Algoriphagus machipongonensis: one gene and its partner. The main gene of each other region encodes a partner of the protein of the gene in region 2 in a complex. Links are inferred from orthologs where the notes say so. Each region holds a gene or a part of one and is shown on either strand. Other genes may lie near its edges.

What was found.
Region 1: the proteins of accB (region 2) and accD are in contact, whole or in part, in a solved structure (PDB 8UXZ), measured with the Escherichia coli proteins. The link is inferred for Algoriphagus machipongonensis from one-to-one orthologs.

The regions. Positions count from the first base shown.
Region 1 is NZ_CM001023.1:4,670,173-4,677,722, reverse strand. What follows is about bases 1-2,809. They hold accD (acetyl-CoA carboxylase, carboxyltransferase subunit beta), read left to right. Parts: upstream 1-888; coding sequence 889-1,731; downstream 1,732-2,809. Other genes in these bases: nqrF (NADH:ubiquinone reductase (Na(+)-transporting) subunit F), read left to right, coding at 1,866-2,809; ALPR1_RS19865 (carbon starvation CstA family protein), read right to left, coding at 1-660. In the rest of the region: more of nqrF, read left to right, coding at 2,810-3,170; ALPR1_RS19850 (formimidoylglutamase), read left to right, coding at 3,365-4,516; ALPR1_RS19845 (cytochrome b5 domain-containing protein), read left to right, coding at 4,517-4,744; ALPR1_RS19840 (hypothetical protein), read left to right, coding at 4,746-5,588; murQ (N-acetylmuramic acid 6-phosphate etherase), read left to right, coding at 5,585-6,400; ALPR1_RS19830 (pseudouridine synthase), read left to right, coding at 6,527-7,550.
Region 2 is NZ_CM001023.1:3,083,484-3,090,987, forward strand. What follows is about bases 3,376-6,138. They hold accB (acetyl-CoA carboxylase biotin carboxyl carrier protein), read left to right. Parts: upstream 3,376-4,403; coding sequence 4,404-4,874; downstream 4,875-6,138. Other genes in these bases: ALPR1_RS12900 (beta-ketoacyl-ACP synthase III), read left to right, coding at 3,376-3,724; efp (elongation factor P), read left to right, coding at 3,749-4,312; accC (acetyl-CoA carboxylase biotin carboxylase subunit), read left to right, coding at 4,897-6,138. In the rest of the region: 16S rRNA (adenine(1518)-N(6)/adenine(1519)-N(6))-dimethyltransferase RsmA, read right to left, coding at 1-469; 4-hydroxythreonine-4-phosphate dehydrogenase PdxA, read left to right, coding at 588-1,604; ALPR1_RS12890 (YceD family protein), read left to right, coding at 1,719-2,285; rpmF (50S ribosomal protein L32), read left to right, coding at 2,304-2,495; more of ALPR1_RS12900, read left to right, coding at 2,726-3,375; more of accC, read left to right, coding at 6,139-6,246; ALPR1_RS12925 (hypothetical protein), read right to left, coding at 7,052-7,504. UniProt on the Escherichia coli protein: This protein is a component of the acetyl coenzyme A carboxylase complex; first, biotin carboxylase catalyzes the carboxylation of the carrier protein and then the transcarboxylase transfers the carboxyl group to form malonyl-CoA.

The DNA of each region.
Region 1 (7,550 bases), 1.6 Mb from region 2 along the record:
TAGAATCCAGATTTTATAATCTAAAATAATAGGAAATTGCATTCCTACATAGACAAAGAAATACATCAGCACGACGCCAATAACCGTAAGGAAGGCAAAAGCTATCTTTTTATTGCCTACCCATTTGCTTACCGCTCCAAAAGAGATGGCCAAGAAAATAAATGAAATGGATGCCGAGGCTACTCCAGGGTTGCTAACGAAAGTTTTGGCAATAATGTCAGCAAAAACACCTATGACCAGTATTAAGGTGGAAAAACTAAAAATGATAAATAATTGCTTCCCTTTTGGGCCAATTTGTTTTCTGATGATGACACCAATAGATTTTCCTTCGGTCTTCAGAGATGCTGCCATGCTGCCCAAATCGTGAACAGCTCCAAAGAAAATTCCTCCTATTAAAATCCAGATAATTGCTGGGATCCAACCAAAAGTTACAGCGATTATGGGGCCTACAATAGGCCCAGCACCTGCAATTGAGGCAAAATGATGGCCTAAAACTACTATGGGTTTACTTGGCTCGTAATCTACTCCATCCTTAAATTCATGAGATGGAGCTGGATTTTCGTCCGATAACCCAAATTTTTTATATACGTATGATCCATAAACTTTGTAGGCTAGGAATAATATGATTCCGGAGGCAAGTAATAATAAAGGAAGGCTCATATTCAGCTATTTGGGAAATGGGTCTTTTGCCGATTAAATTATTTGTAAATTAATTTTTACTCAAAATAAAGGATTATTAAAGGGAGAAAAAATAGAATTAAAACTGATTTTGAAAAGATAATTAGCCCTAATTAAAACAAGGTACTTTAATTACTGGTTTTATTTAATGGAGATTAGGGCTAAATTTGTAACCTTTGATTTGTCAAAACAACGACCTAAAATCACAATATGGCTTGGTTTAAAAGAACTGACAAAGGCATCAAAACTTCCACAGCGGAGAAAAAGGATACACCAGATGGCCTTTGGTTTAAGACCCCTAACGGAAATATCATTCATACCCGTGAGTTGAAAAACAACGCGTATGTATGTCCAGACGATGATTTTCACGTAAAAATAGGATCCAAAGAGTACTTTGAGATCTTGTTTGACGGGAACAAATTCACCGAATTAGACAAGGATATGAAGTCAGGAGATCCGCTCAATTTCACAGATACCAAACCGTATACTGCGAGAATTGAAGCGACGATCAAAAAAACAGACCTAAACGATGCAGTAAGATCTGCGGTAGGAAAAATGAACGGATTGGATCTTGTGGTTTCCTGCATGGACTTTAATTTCATCGGAGGATCCATGGGCTCTGTAGTTGGAGAAAAAATCTCTCGAGCAATTGACTATTCCTTGAAAAATAAGGTTCCATTCTTGATGATTTCCAAATCCGGAGGTGCTAGAATGATGGAAGCAGGATTCTCATTAATGCAAATGGCGAAAACATCTGCTAAGCTTGCCTTGTTAGATCAAGCAGGAATTCCTTTTATTTCCCTATTGACTGATCCTACTACAGGTGGCGTAACAGCTTCCTATGCGATGTTAGGAGATTTTAATATTGCGGAGCCAGAAGCCTTGATTGGTTTTGCGGGTCCAAGAGTAATTCGGGAAACAATCGGTAAAGATTTACCAAAAGGATTCCAAAGTTCAGAGTTTGTATTGGAGCATGGCTTTCTGGATTTTATTATTGACAGACGTCAATTAAAGAGCAGATTGACCACTCTTCTTAACCTCTTGCATAATTAATCTGATATTCTATCAAATGAATCTCAGTTTCAGGCCAAATTTGAATTTGGTTTTGACCTGTTTACAGGATTAATAAATATATTTGTGTTCGAAAATCGGAATCAATCCATACGAAAAAGTAAAACCAATATTTCATGGGTTCAGTAATTATTACATCCATAGTAGCATTTACGATAATTATCCTGCTACTGGTATTTATTCTCCTTTTTGCCCAATCTAAGTTGGTCAACTCCGGAGATGTCAACATTATCATCAATGGTGACGAAAGTTCTCCCCTTGTAACTTCAGCAGGCACGACCTTGCTATCTACTTTGGGTGGACAAAAAATCTTTCTTCCTTCTGCTTGCGGTGGCGGTGGTACTTGTGCCATGTGTAAATGTGTAGTAGAAGAGGGTGGGGGCGAAGTCCTTCCTACTGAAGAGGGACACTTGAGTAGAGCAGAACAACAAGGAAATGTTCGTCTGGCTTGTCAAGTGAAAGTGAAAAACGACATGAAAATCCGGGTGCCAGATGAAATATTTGGTATCAAGAAGTGGGATTGTGAAGTTATTTCTAACTACAACGTTTCTACTTTCATTAAAGAATTTAAAGTAAAACTTCCTGAAGGAGAAACTTTGGATTTCGAAGCGGGAGGATATATCCAAATTGACGTTCCGGTAGTGACAGTCAATTTCAAAGAGATGGATATCACGCCACATCCTGAGCTGGGTCACCCAGAGGATGTATATCAAAGCGATTGGGATAAATTTGGTCTATGGGATCTTGTTATGAGAAATGACGAGGAAATCTTTAGAGCATATTCCATGGCTAATCACCCAGCGGAAGGTAACATTGTCATGTTGACAATTCGTATTGCTACTCCACCTTGGGATCGTGCAAATAACAAGTGGATGGATGTGAATCCAGGTATTTGTTCTTCTTATGTATTCTCAAGAGTACCTGGCGATAAAGTGACTATTTCTGGACCATATGGTGAATTCCATATCAATCCTACTCAAAGAGAAATGGTTTACATTGGTGGTGGTGCTGGTATGGCTCCTTTGAGAGCACAAATTTTCCACCTTTTCCATACAGAGAAAACTTCAAGAAAAGTTTCTTACTGGTATGGAGGTAGATCTAAGAAGGAATTGTTCTATGTACCTCACTTTAGAGCAATCGAGGAAGATTTCCCTAACTTCCAATTCCATATTGGTCTTTCTGAGCCATTGCCAGAGGATAACTGGAAGATTAAAAAGTCTTTGGATGACAAAGAAGGAGATGGATATGTAGGATTCATTCACCAAGTGTTGTATGATAACTACCTAAAAGATCATCCGGAGCCAGATGAGGTAGAATACTACCTTTGTGGACCTCCATTGATGAACGCAGCCGTATTGAAGTTGCTAGATGATCTAGGAATTCCTGAAGAAAATATACGCTTCGATGATTTCGGAGGATAAAAATTTTAAAATCCCGCTTCGGCGGGATTTTTTTTGTTTAATGCTAACCTACTGAGCTATAATCCATTTTTAAACTTTGACAAAAAAGGCAGGGATTTTGATTTAGTTTTTAAAAATTATTAAAAAAGTAAAAGGGGCTTAACTCTTGAAAACCCTAGTGATTTTTGATTATTTTTACCTAATACCGCACCCTTATGAATATTCAATCCTTTTTCGATCCTGTTGCTGAGTTTCTGTGGCAGAAAAAATACCCTAACAATACCTTCTTTCATCAGATCCATTATTACGGAGAAGAATTTCCTGAATTGAAAGGAATTCAGATTGCCATAGTAGGGCTAAAAGAAACCAGAGGAATAAAGAAGTATGAGAGTTTAGATCGATCAAGTTCTGAAATTAGAGAAAAGCTTTATGAGCTGAAGCGAGGTTTTGGAGCCATCCGTGTAGCGGACCTTGGTGATATGATTTGTGGTGATACCCTTGAGGAAAGCTACCAAGCTATCCAACAGGTAGGTGAGTATTTGATGAAACGTCAAATTTTACCTATTTATATCGGGGGTACGCATGATTTGGATTTTGGGCAGTATTTATCTTACCAAAACATGAAGAAGCTGGTAAGCATGCTGACGGTAGATGGGAAGTTGGATATGGAGGAAGAGGGTCCAATGGCAGATCAGCATACCCAAGAAATCATTCTTCATCAACCAAATTTTCTATTCTCTTATTCTCATTTAGCCTACCAAAGCTTTTTAGTAGACCCTTCCTTGATCAATGTGATCGAAAAGCTATATTTTGAACATATGCGATTAGGTGAGGTAAGGTCTGCATTTAAGGAAATTGAGCCCTTGATCAGAAATGCAGATTTTCTCAGTTTTGATCTTGGAGCTATTCAATCAAAAGATGCACCTGGCGCGGTAGATGCTCAGCCATTTGGGTTGACAGCAGAAGAGGCTTGCCAGATTTGCTGGTTTGCTGGATCCAATGAAAAACTGAGTTCGATCGGAATATTTGGCTATGAGCCTTATTACGATGATCCCCATAATAAAACCGCAAAAGTCGTTGCGGTGATGATCTGGTATTTTATTGAGGGCTTTTATTCAAGAAAAGATAGCCTTTCCTTTAAAAGCAATGATTATATTAAATACACAGTTTCATTGGACTCAAAGCCTAATACGTTGGTTTTCTATAAGAGTAAGAAAAGCGGGAAATGGTGGATGGAGATTCCTCAAACTGAAACAGAAAAATTTGATCGATTGACTACAGTGCCCTGTAGCTATTCAGACTATCAGATGGCACAAAAGGGAGAAATTCCAGAACGTTGGGTCAATGCCCAGATCAAATTACTATAAATGAAGACATTTACTAAGCAGCAGCTTGCGCTGAGAAATGGACAAGATAAACCCGAAATTTGGATCGCCTATCAAGGAATAATTTATGACGTAAGTAATTCAAAAATGTGGAGGAATGGGAAACATTATGAGCATTGGGCTGGGCAAGACCTAACCGATGAACTGAAAGATGCTCCCCATACTCAGAGAGTTTTTGAAAAATTTATTCCGATTGGCCAATTAATATAAAATGATTTTAATAGCAGATAGTGGTTCCTCAAAAACGGATTGGCGAGTCATTCATGAAAATGGAAATATTAGCCAATTTAGAGGTGTGGGGTTTAATCCCTACTACCAATCTTCCGAAGAGATGGCTATTCAAATGCGACATGAATTTTTAATCAACCTTGAATCTGAAATTGAGCAAATTTATTACTACGGGGCTGGTTGTTCTGTAGAATCGAGAAAGCAAGAAGTAGCTTCTGCTCTTCAGACAATTTTCCCAAAAGCGAAAATTCATATTGACCATGACCTTGCGGCGGCTGCCAAGGCAACTTGCGGGCATGAGCCAGGTATTGCCTGTATCCTAGGTACTGGGTCCAATAGTTGTGATTTTGATGGCAAAACTATAATTGATTCTAGACCCGCTCCAGGTTATATTCTCGGGGACCAAGGTGGGGGAGGCTATGTAGGAAAGAATTTCCTGATGGATTATATTAATGATGAAATGCCCAAGGCAATCAAGGAAGAGCTAGAAGCCAAGCTTCATGTGACAATTCCTACGATTCAGGACCATGTTTACAGAAAGCCCTTTCCTAATAGGTATATGGCTAGCTTTTGTAGATTTATCACTGAGCACAAATCAGACCCCTATTGCTACATGCTTTATTACAATTCCTTTGTGGAGTTTTTTAAAGTTCATGTAATGAAATACAAAAACTATAGAGACAAGCCAGTGAATTTCGTCGGTTCCATTGCTTACTACAACAGCGATATCTTAAGAAAAGCTGCTTTAGACTCGCAAATCACAACAAACTTAATTATTGAAAGTCCAATTTCAGGATTGACTCTTTATCACCAGGAAGAATTATGAAAGTAACTGAAAGCTCATCGCATTACGATAATCTTGAAAAAATGACCGTCTTGGAGTTGCTCCAAAACATCAACAAGGAGGATCACTTAGTGCCAATGGCGGTGAAATCCGTATTGCCTGGGATTTCTGACTTGGTAAAAGAAATAGTGCCTAGAATGGAGGCAGGTGGCCGACTGATTTATATCGGTGCTGGAACTAGCGGAAGGCTAGGGATTCTTGATGCTTCCGAATGTCCACCGACCTATGGAGTTCCTCATGAATGGGTGATTGGAATAATGGCTGGTGGAGATATTGCTATTCGAAAAGCGGTAGAAAATGCGGAAGATGACTGGGATCAGGCCTGGAAAGATATTTTAGAATATGGTTTTAATCCTGATGATACGGTCATCGGAATAGCAGCCTCTGGTACAACTCCTTATGTCATTGGGGGAGTTCGAACTGCAAAAGAAAAAGGTTTACTTACTGGCTGTATCACTTGTAATGAAGACTCTCCCTTAGGGAAGGAAGTGGATTTTCCTATTGAGGTAGTGGTAGGTCCTGAGTTTGTTACTGGAAGTACCCGAATGAAATCAGGGACAGCACAAAAGTTGGTCTTGAATATGATCTCTACGACCGTGATGATCAAGCTGGGGAGAGTGAAAGGCAACAAAATGGTAGATATGCAGCTATCCAATGCAAAGCTCGTGGAAAGAGGTGTGAAAATGATTATGGAGGCAACTGGGGCAGAGTATGATGCAGCCAAGGACCTATTACTTACTCAAGGTTCCGTTCGTTTGGCAACAGAGCATTTTTATAAGAACAAGACATCCTGACCAATAGATATTTTTCGAGCTAAATGGGTTAATACAAAGAATGGTTGTATCTTTGCAGCCCAATTAAGGAATTGATAGTCAATTGCTTATTTTAATCCAAAAATCCAGCAGTGATGCTGCATACTTATGAAAAACAACAATCCGAGAAAACAATTTTTCAAGGGAGACAATGAAGGAACTCCATCTAACAAATCAGATAAAAGAGGTGATTCCAAAGGGAGAACTAGAAAGTCTGATGTTAAGGACGAAGGCTTCGATTTAGCCAAGAGTTCATTCTCAAAGTCTAACAAAAGGGGAACTTCAGGATCCTATGACAAAAATTCCAAAGGTTCAAGATCTGGAGGGGAGAAAAAGTTTGGAAGTAGATTTCCAAAAGAGGAAGAAAAGGGGAACGATAGAAAATCAGGATTTCAAGGGAAATCCAGTCGTTTTCAAAAAGATGAAAATGCACCCAAAAGATTTGGGGAAAAATCTTTTGAAAAAAGAGGGAAGTCAGGAAAATTTGGTTCGAAAGACGAGAATGATGGCTTAGTATATAAGGGAAGAGGTAAAGATCAGAAACCTGTTTTTGCTCCCGGGAAAGCCAAAAAATATGATGGCAAGCCAAAATCAGCTGGCTTTGGCAAGAATAGATTTAAATCTAATTCTGAGGCTCAAAATGATAGGCCTGATTATAAATTTGATGAATTACCTGCGAGAAAAGCCAAAGGAAAGGGTGAGGACACCTTATTTCGTTTGAATAAATATATTGCCAATTCCGGTATTTGCAGCAGAAGAGAAGCTGATGATCTTATTGCAAAGGGTCTGGTTTCAGTCAATGGTAAGGTAGTTACAGAGTTAGGACTGAAAGTGAGCAAATTTGACCGGGTAGTCTACCAAGGGAAGAAGATTAACCCAGAGAAGCCAGTATACGTGCTCCTAAACAAGCCTAAAGACTTCATTACTACTACGGATGATCCATTAGAAAGAAAGACTGTGATGGCTCTAGTAGGCAATGCTTGTGAGGAAAGAATTTTCCCAGTAGGTCGATTGGACAGAAATACCACGGGTTTGTTATTATTTACCAATGATGGTGAATTAGCAGCCAAGCTCTCTCATCCTTCAAACCAGATCAAAAAGATTTACCAAGTCACGTTAGACAAACCTTTAA
Region 2 (7,504 bases):
GTAAAAGCACAGAAAGTATTCCGTAATCCTTATTCCCTTTAGGAGAAGCAATCCTTTTAGCTACTTCCTTTTGAAGCATACAAACAACCTCAGTAACCTTATCTCTTTCTTCTAAAACTTTAAAAAAAATTTGACTTGAAATATTATATGGGAAATTTCCAGCAATGGCATATGGCTCAGAAATATCATTACTCAGATTATATTTCAAATAATCTCCTTCAATAATACGGTCTTTAAGACTTGGATATTTCTTATTCAGGTAGGCAATTGACTCTTTATCAATGTCAATCAGATAAAGTTCCAAAGGGTTTTTAAGTAAATAATCTGTCAGCACACCCATACCAGGGCCGATCTCCAATACTTTCTTTACTCCACCATGCCCTTTGACCGCCAGAGCTATCCGCTCCGCAATACTTAAATCGGTCAAAAAGTGTTGGCCAAGATGTTTTTTGGCTCTTACTTTTTCCATCGGTTAGCTCTGATAAATTTTTATAAATTGCAGCCATAAAAATACGAGAATATTCTAAAAGGAAACAGTTACACTCCTTGCTGAAATTCACGGAATCAATTACAATGGCCAAAACCATATGAATAACAGAAAAAAGAAGCCCATCATTGGGATCAGTATCGGAGACATCAACGGAGTAGGCATTGAGGTGTTGCTCAAAGCTTTATCTGACAACAGAAGTTTCAAATCCTTTACTCCTTTGATTTACGGACATGGGAAAGCCGTTTCTTTTTATAAAAAGACACTGAACGCAGATAATTTTAATTTTGTGCAAATAAGGTCATTGGATGAAGTTCAGCATAAGCGCGTCAATGTCATCAATGTCATGGAAGACTGTCCGGATGTTATCCCAGGGGTAGAAACTCAAGAAGCCGGTAAAATGGCTTTGGAAGCTCTAGCTCAATCTGTTGAGGATCTGAAAGCGGGCAATATTCAAGCTTTAGTCACAGCTCCAGTCAATAAAAACAATATCAATACGGAGGAACTTCCGTTTATAGGACATACCGAATACATTACGCAAGCCGTCAATGCCAAAGACAGTTTAATGTTAATGGTTTCTGATCAGTTGAGAGTTGGATTGGTTACAGGACACATTCCTTTGGCAAAAGTATCCGAGACAGTTACCAAAGAAAGAATAATCCGTAAAGCAAATCTATTATTGGCAAGTCTTGAAAAAGACTTTGGCATTAATAAACCAAAAATCGCTATTCTGGGATTAAACCCTCATGCTGGTGAAGATGGCTTATTGGGTAAAGAAGAAGAAGATATTATAAAGCCGGCTATCAAGGAACTGAAAGATCAAAACAAAATGGTTTTCGGACCTTATCCTTCCGATGGCTTTTTTGGTATGATGCATCAGACTAAATTTGACGGAATACTTGCCATGTATCATGATCAGGGATTAATTCCTTTTAAATCCATCGCTTTCAGCTCCGGAGTTAATTTCACAGCGGGTTTACCGATTATTAGGACATCTCCTGACCATGGAACAGCGTATAATATTGCTGGAAAAAATCTTGCTGATGAGGGCTCTATCCGTGCTGCGATCTTCCTGGCATCGGACATTATTGCTCAGCATGAGCCTGATGAAGAGTAGTTTTGTAAAAAACTTGGTAGGAAAACCGCAATTCACCAAATAATATTTTACAAACTATTTTATCCTATTTAAATAATTCCCTAAATTTGCGGTCTTAAATCGAGAGGAGGAATCGTGAAATTCTGGAAAACCTTTGATATAGAGGTAATTAAGTTCGTTGAAGGAAAACACGAAATTGACTTCGAAATAAGTGATTCGTTTTTTCAACATTTTGAAGACAATCATTTAGTCGAAAAAGGCAACATGACCATAAGGGTCATGATGAAAAAAGGCGCCAATTTGATAGAATTGGATTTCCACATAAAAGGTATTGTTACACTCACCTGCGACAGAAGTCTTGAAGAGTACGATCAACCTTTGGAATTCCATGAGAGCATGCTCTACAAATATGGTTCTGAAGAAAAAGAAATCAATGAAGACGTGATCATGATCACAAGGGATACACCCTCGATCAATGTAGCGCAATTGATATATGAGTTTATTTTACTCAACCTACCTTCAAAAAAAATTCATCCTGATTACCGTAATGAATTGGATGAGGAAGATTATGAAGGGGAAGGAAGTCTTGTTTATATAGATGATCAAGATTTCGAGGATGAAGAGTTAGATGAAGACTCAGTAGAAAGTACTGACATTGATCCCAGATGGGCATCATTGAAAAATTTAAAAAACAAGGAATAATCATAAACCACACATAAAATGGCACATCCAAAACGAAAAATTTCGAAAACCAGAAGAGATAAAAGAAGAACTCACTATAAATTGGAAGCTCCAGGTTTGGCAAAATGCCCTACCACGGGTGAAATGCACCTACCACACAGAGCATTCTGGTTAGACGGTAAATTGTACTACAAAGGACAAGTTATCATCGAGAAAGAAGTTCTTGCTTAAGCAAAAATATTTGATTCTAAAGAAATCCATTCTTAATAAAGAATGGATTTTTTGTTTTATAGGAATTCAATTCCCTGTCTTTCAGTATATTGAATTCTAATGCATGGATTTATTTTGGTGGTCAGGGACAATTGTAATATTTTTGGCCCTACCCAATGAAATTTTACCTACCATTCAACCCATTTTAAGAAGTTAAAATATTTGGGGCTTCTTACTATAACCAAAAAATAATGGACAAAATCAGAGCTATGGTAACAGGCGTTCAGGGATACGTTCCTGAGTACCGATTGACCAATAAAGAACTTGAAACTCTGGTAGATACCAACGACGAGTGGATTTACACAAGAACAGGAATCAAAGAAAGAAGAATCCTTAAAGGAGAAAACCAAGGGACTTCTGTTATGGGCGTGGAAGCTATCAATGGCTTATTGGCCAAAACTGGCACTGACCCTATGGACGTTGATTTAATTATTTGTGCTACGGTAACTCCGGACATGCCCTTCCCTGCAACTGCTAACATCATAGCGGATAAGGTGGGTGCAAAAAACAGCTTTAGTTTCGATATCTCTGCCGCATGTTCAGGCTTTCTTTATGCCCTTCAGATAGGAAGCCAGTTTATTCAGACTGGTCAGCATAAAAAAGTAATTATAGTAGGAGCTGATAAAATGTCTTCTATCGTCAATTATGAGGATAGAACCACCTGTATTCTTTTTGGAGATGGTGCTGGAGCAGTGATGCTTGAGCCTACAACCGAGGAATTTGGGATCATGGATGCTTTATTACATTCTGACGGATCAGGAGCTCCCTACCTAAATATGAAAGCTGGAGGAAGTATGAAACCAGCCACTCACGAAACGGTAGATGCTAGAGAGCATTTCGCTGCACAAGAGGGATCCACTGTGTTTAAGTTTGCTGTAACCAATATGGCAGAAGTCAGTGCGGAGGTAATGGAAAGAAACAAGTTGACCAGTGAAGATGTTGCTTGGTTAGTTCCTCATCAAGCAAACAAGCGAATCATAAGCGCTACAGCAAGCAGAATGGGAATAGGTCATGATAAGGTCATGATGAACATCGAAAAGTACGGTAACACCACAGCTGCTACCTTGCCTTTATGTCTTTGGGACTATGAAAAGCAATTGAAAAAAGGTGATAATTTAATCCTTGCCGCTTTTGGAGGAGGATTTACTTGGGGTTCGATCTACCTGAAGTGGGGATATGATCCAAAATAATTAGATTTATAATAAAATACTCATATGGCAAGCACTGCAGATTTTAAAAATGGCCTTTGTCTAGTGATGAATAACGATATTTATTCTATCGTAGAATTTCAGCACGTGAAACCTGGGAAAGGTCCAGCATTTGTAAGAACCAAATTAAAAGGAATTACCTCAGGAAAAACTCTTGACAAAACCTTCACTGCCGGTGAAAAAGTAGAAACTGCTCGAGTGGAAAAACGTCCACATCAATTTCTATATAAAGATGACTTGGGATACCATTTTATGGATACCAGCACATTTGAGCAGATGTCAATTGAAGAAAAATTGATTGAAAGACCAGATTTGTTAAAAGATGGTCAAATGGCAGACATATTGGTGCATGATGAGACGGAAACACCACTTGCAGTGGAACTACCACCATTTGTGGAACTGATGATCACCTATACAGAACCAGGTATCAAAGGTGACACTGCTACCAACGCACTAAAACCTGCGACAGTAGAAACTGGAGCAACGGTAATGGTTCCTCTATTTGTGGAACAAGATATTATGATCAAAGTAGATACCCGAGATGGGTCCTATTCCGAAAGAGTAAAATAATTAACTTAGCTGAAATCAATTAAAACTGATTCGGCTTTTTTTGTTTAAACCCAATAGAACGCCTTCGGGCAATTTATTTAAACACAAGACTATGAAACCAAAAGAGATTCAAGAGTTGATCGATTATATCTCAAATTCAGGACTAGCTGAAGTCAAAATAAAAACTGAAGAATTTGAGTTGTCCATTAAAAAATATGCTGATTCCGGCAACGTAAAAATGGTTGAATCTGCACCGGCACCTGTAGCCGCTCCGGCACCTGCTCCTGCTCCGGCACCTGCAGCCGCTGAAGCACCAGCTCCAGCTGCAACTCCATCAAACTTGATCGAAATCAAGTCTCCAATGATTGGTACATTCTACATGACGCCAAATCCAGATTCTCCAGCATTTGTCACTGAGGGAGATACAATCAAGCCTGGACAAACAGTTTGTATTATTGAAGCCATGAAACTTTTCAATGAAATCGAATCTGAAGTTTCAGGAAAAATTGTGAAAATCCTAGTTACTAACTCTACTCCTGTAGAGTATGACCAGCCATTGTTCCTTGTAGACCCTGCAGGATAATTTTTCACTAAAAAATACGATCGTGTTTAATAAAATACTTATAGCCAACAGAGGAGAGATTGCTTTAAGAGTAATTCGTACCTGCAAGGAGATGGGAATCAAAACTGTATCGGTTTATTCTACTGCAGACAAAGACAGCCTTCATGTAAGATTTGCTGATGAGGCAGTTTGTATAGGCCCCGCTCCTAGCAAGGACTCTTATCTTAATATTCCTAGAATTATTGCAGCAGCTGAAATCACCAATGCAGATGCGATTCATCCTGGATATGGATTCCTTTCTGAAAATGCGGAGTTCTCTAGAATCTGTGAAGAATACGGCATCAAATTCATCGGAGCCAGTCCTGAAATGATTGGTAAAATGGGTGATAAGGCAACTGCAAAAGCGACCATGCGTGCAGCAGGAGTTCCTACAGTTCCAGGTTCCGAAGGTCTTTTAGATTCTATCGAGCAGGGAGTGAAATTAGCTAATGAAATGGGCTACCCTGTGATCTTAAAAGCAACTGCTGGTGGTGGTGGACGCGGGATGAGAATTGTCAAAGAGGAAAGCGGATTTAAAAAAGCTTGGGATGATGCAAGAATGGAATCTGGTGCAGCTTTCGGAAACGATGGCTTGTACTTGGAGAAATTCGTTGAAGAGCCAAGACATATAGAAATTCAGATTATTGGAGATAAACATGGTAAAGCATGTCACTTATCCGAAAGAGATTGTTCTATTCAAAGAAGACATCAGAAACTCGTTGAAGAAACTCCATCTCCATTTATCACAGATGAATTGAGAAAAGCAATGGGTGAAGCAGCTATTAAAGGTGCTGAGGCCATTGGGTATGAAGGAGCTGGAACTATCGAATTTTTGGTAGACAAAAATCGCAACTTCTACTTTATGGAGATGAATACGCGTATTCAGGTAGAGCATCCAATTACTGAGGAAGTTACAGATTTTGATCTCATAAAAGAACAAATCAAAGTCGCTTCGGGAGACACTATTTCTGGCAAAAATTACTATCCAAAGCTTTATGCCATGGAGTGTCGAATCAATGCTGAAGATCCAAGTCATGGTTTCAGACCAAGTCCTGGCAAAATTCAGAACCTACATATTCCAGGAGGTAGAGGAGTTCGAGTAGACTCACATGTCTATGCAGGATACGTGATCCCTCCTAATTACGACTCCATGATCGCTAAGCTAATTGTTAGCGGTCAGTCGCGAGAAGAAGTTATAGTTAGAATGAAGCGTGCTTTGGAGGAATTTGTGATCGATGGAATCAAAACCACCATTCCTTTCCACATTGCCTTATTGGAAGATCCTGAATTTAAAGCAGGTAATTTCACCACTAAATTCCTGGAGACTTTTGATTTCTCAGTTATAAAAAAATAATCCAACCTAATACCATTTTAAAAGCTGCTCCTATGAGCAGCTTTTTTGTTTTCTAAAAACAAAAAGGAATTGGAATAACAAAACTTAAAATCCACTTCTCCTTTTCTACATAGATTATTAGAAAACTTCCAAATAGAATTCACAATTATTCATACTCAACAGATAATAAAAAATTACTCCATCTGCCCAATTGGTGTTTTTTTATTCAAAAATCACAGAAAACTAAAATTGAAGGTTAATAGTTCGAGAAGCCCAAAAAACACCAAGGGAATTGCTATAACTGTTCCAATCGAAAGTAAAGTATTCTTTCTTTTTACTTTTAGAATATGAACTTGAGATAGTGGAATTCCTGTATCAATAGGAACTTTAATTCTTTTGTTATTTTTCTGTAAAAACTGACCTTTTATAGAATCGTTTTGGACCATGGAATAGACGATATCATAACTTAAGCTGTCCTTAGTTTTGATATATAACTTATCCCCTTCCACCAGTCGGGATAGTTGTCTTGTTTCAAAAGATATTGATCTTTCTTCTTTCGGTAGCGGGGGCTTAGTCCAATCTACTTTTTGGTAGACCTTGCAAGAAGAAAAAAGGAATACAGATAAGAATATTACAAACCGAAAAAACTTTTGAACCAGCATCATTGAACTAGATTAAAACCAATTATTATAGAAATTCAATTCCAATATTTTAATAATTTAGGTGCATCAGGATCCCACAATCACTTCCCTTCAAAGATTACTAGCATTTTAAAAATCCAAGTGTTCAATTAGATTGAATTTAGCGTTTGAAGTAAGCATATTTTTCATTCTTGCGGTTTGTTACTTAGCGAGACGCCATTTTTAAAGTCTTTCATCTTTTCAGCACTTCCATCAATTCTGTATAAAGCAGATTTATTAAATTCAGAAACGATTGCTCCCACAATGGTACCTCCTAACCCAAAAACAGGTCCAACCATAAGTATCATATCCCCTTTACTAATATTAAACAACCCACCCTGATCTGGATCGTATGTCAAAGCAACAAGTGTAGAACCCACCACCATTCCAGCAGCAGCTCCAATTAACATGGAATGACCAGTAGACCTTTTGGTTATGATATAGGAAATATCTTTCAACGAGACTTGCACCGTATCCGAACCCTTCAAGATATTTAATTCTAGGTAATCCGGAGAAACGCTGAGAAATCTTCCCTTGTCAATCTTTTTCTTTTGGGAGTTAAAAATCCTAATAAATGGTTCTTTCAAATCATCATTTGA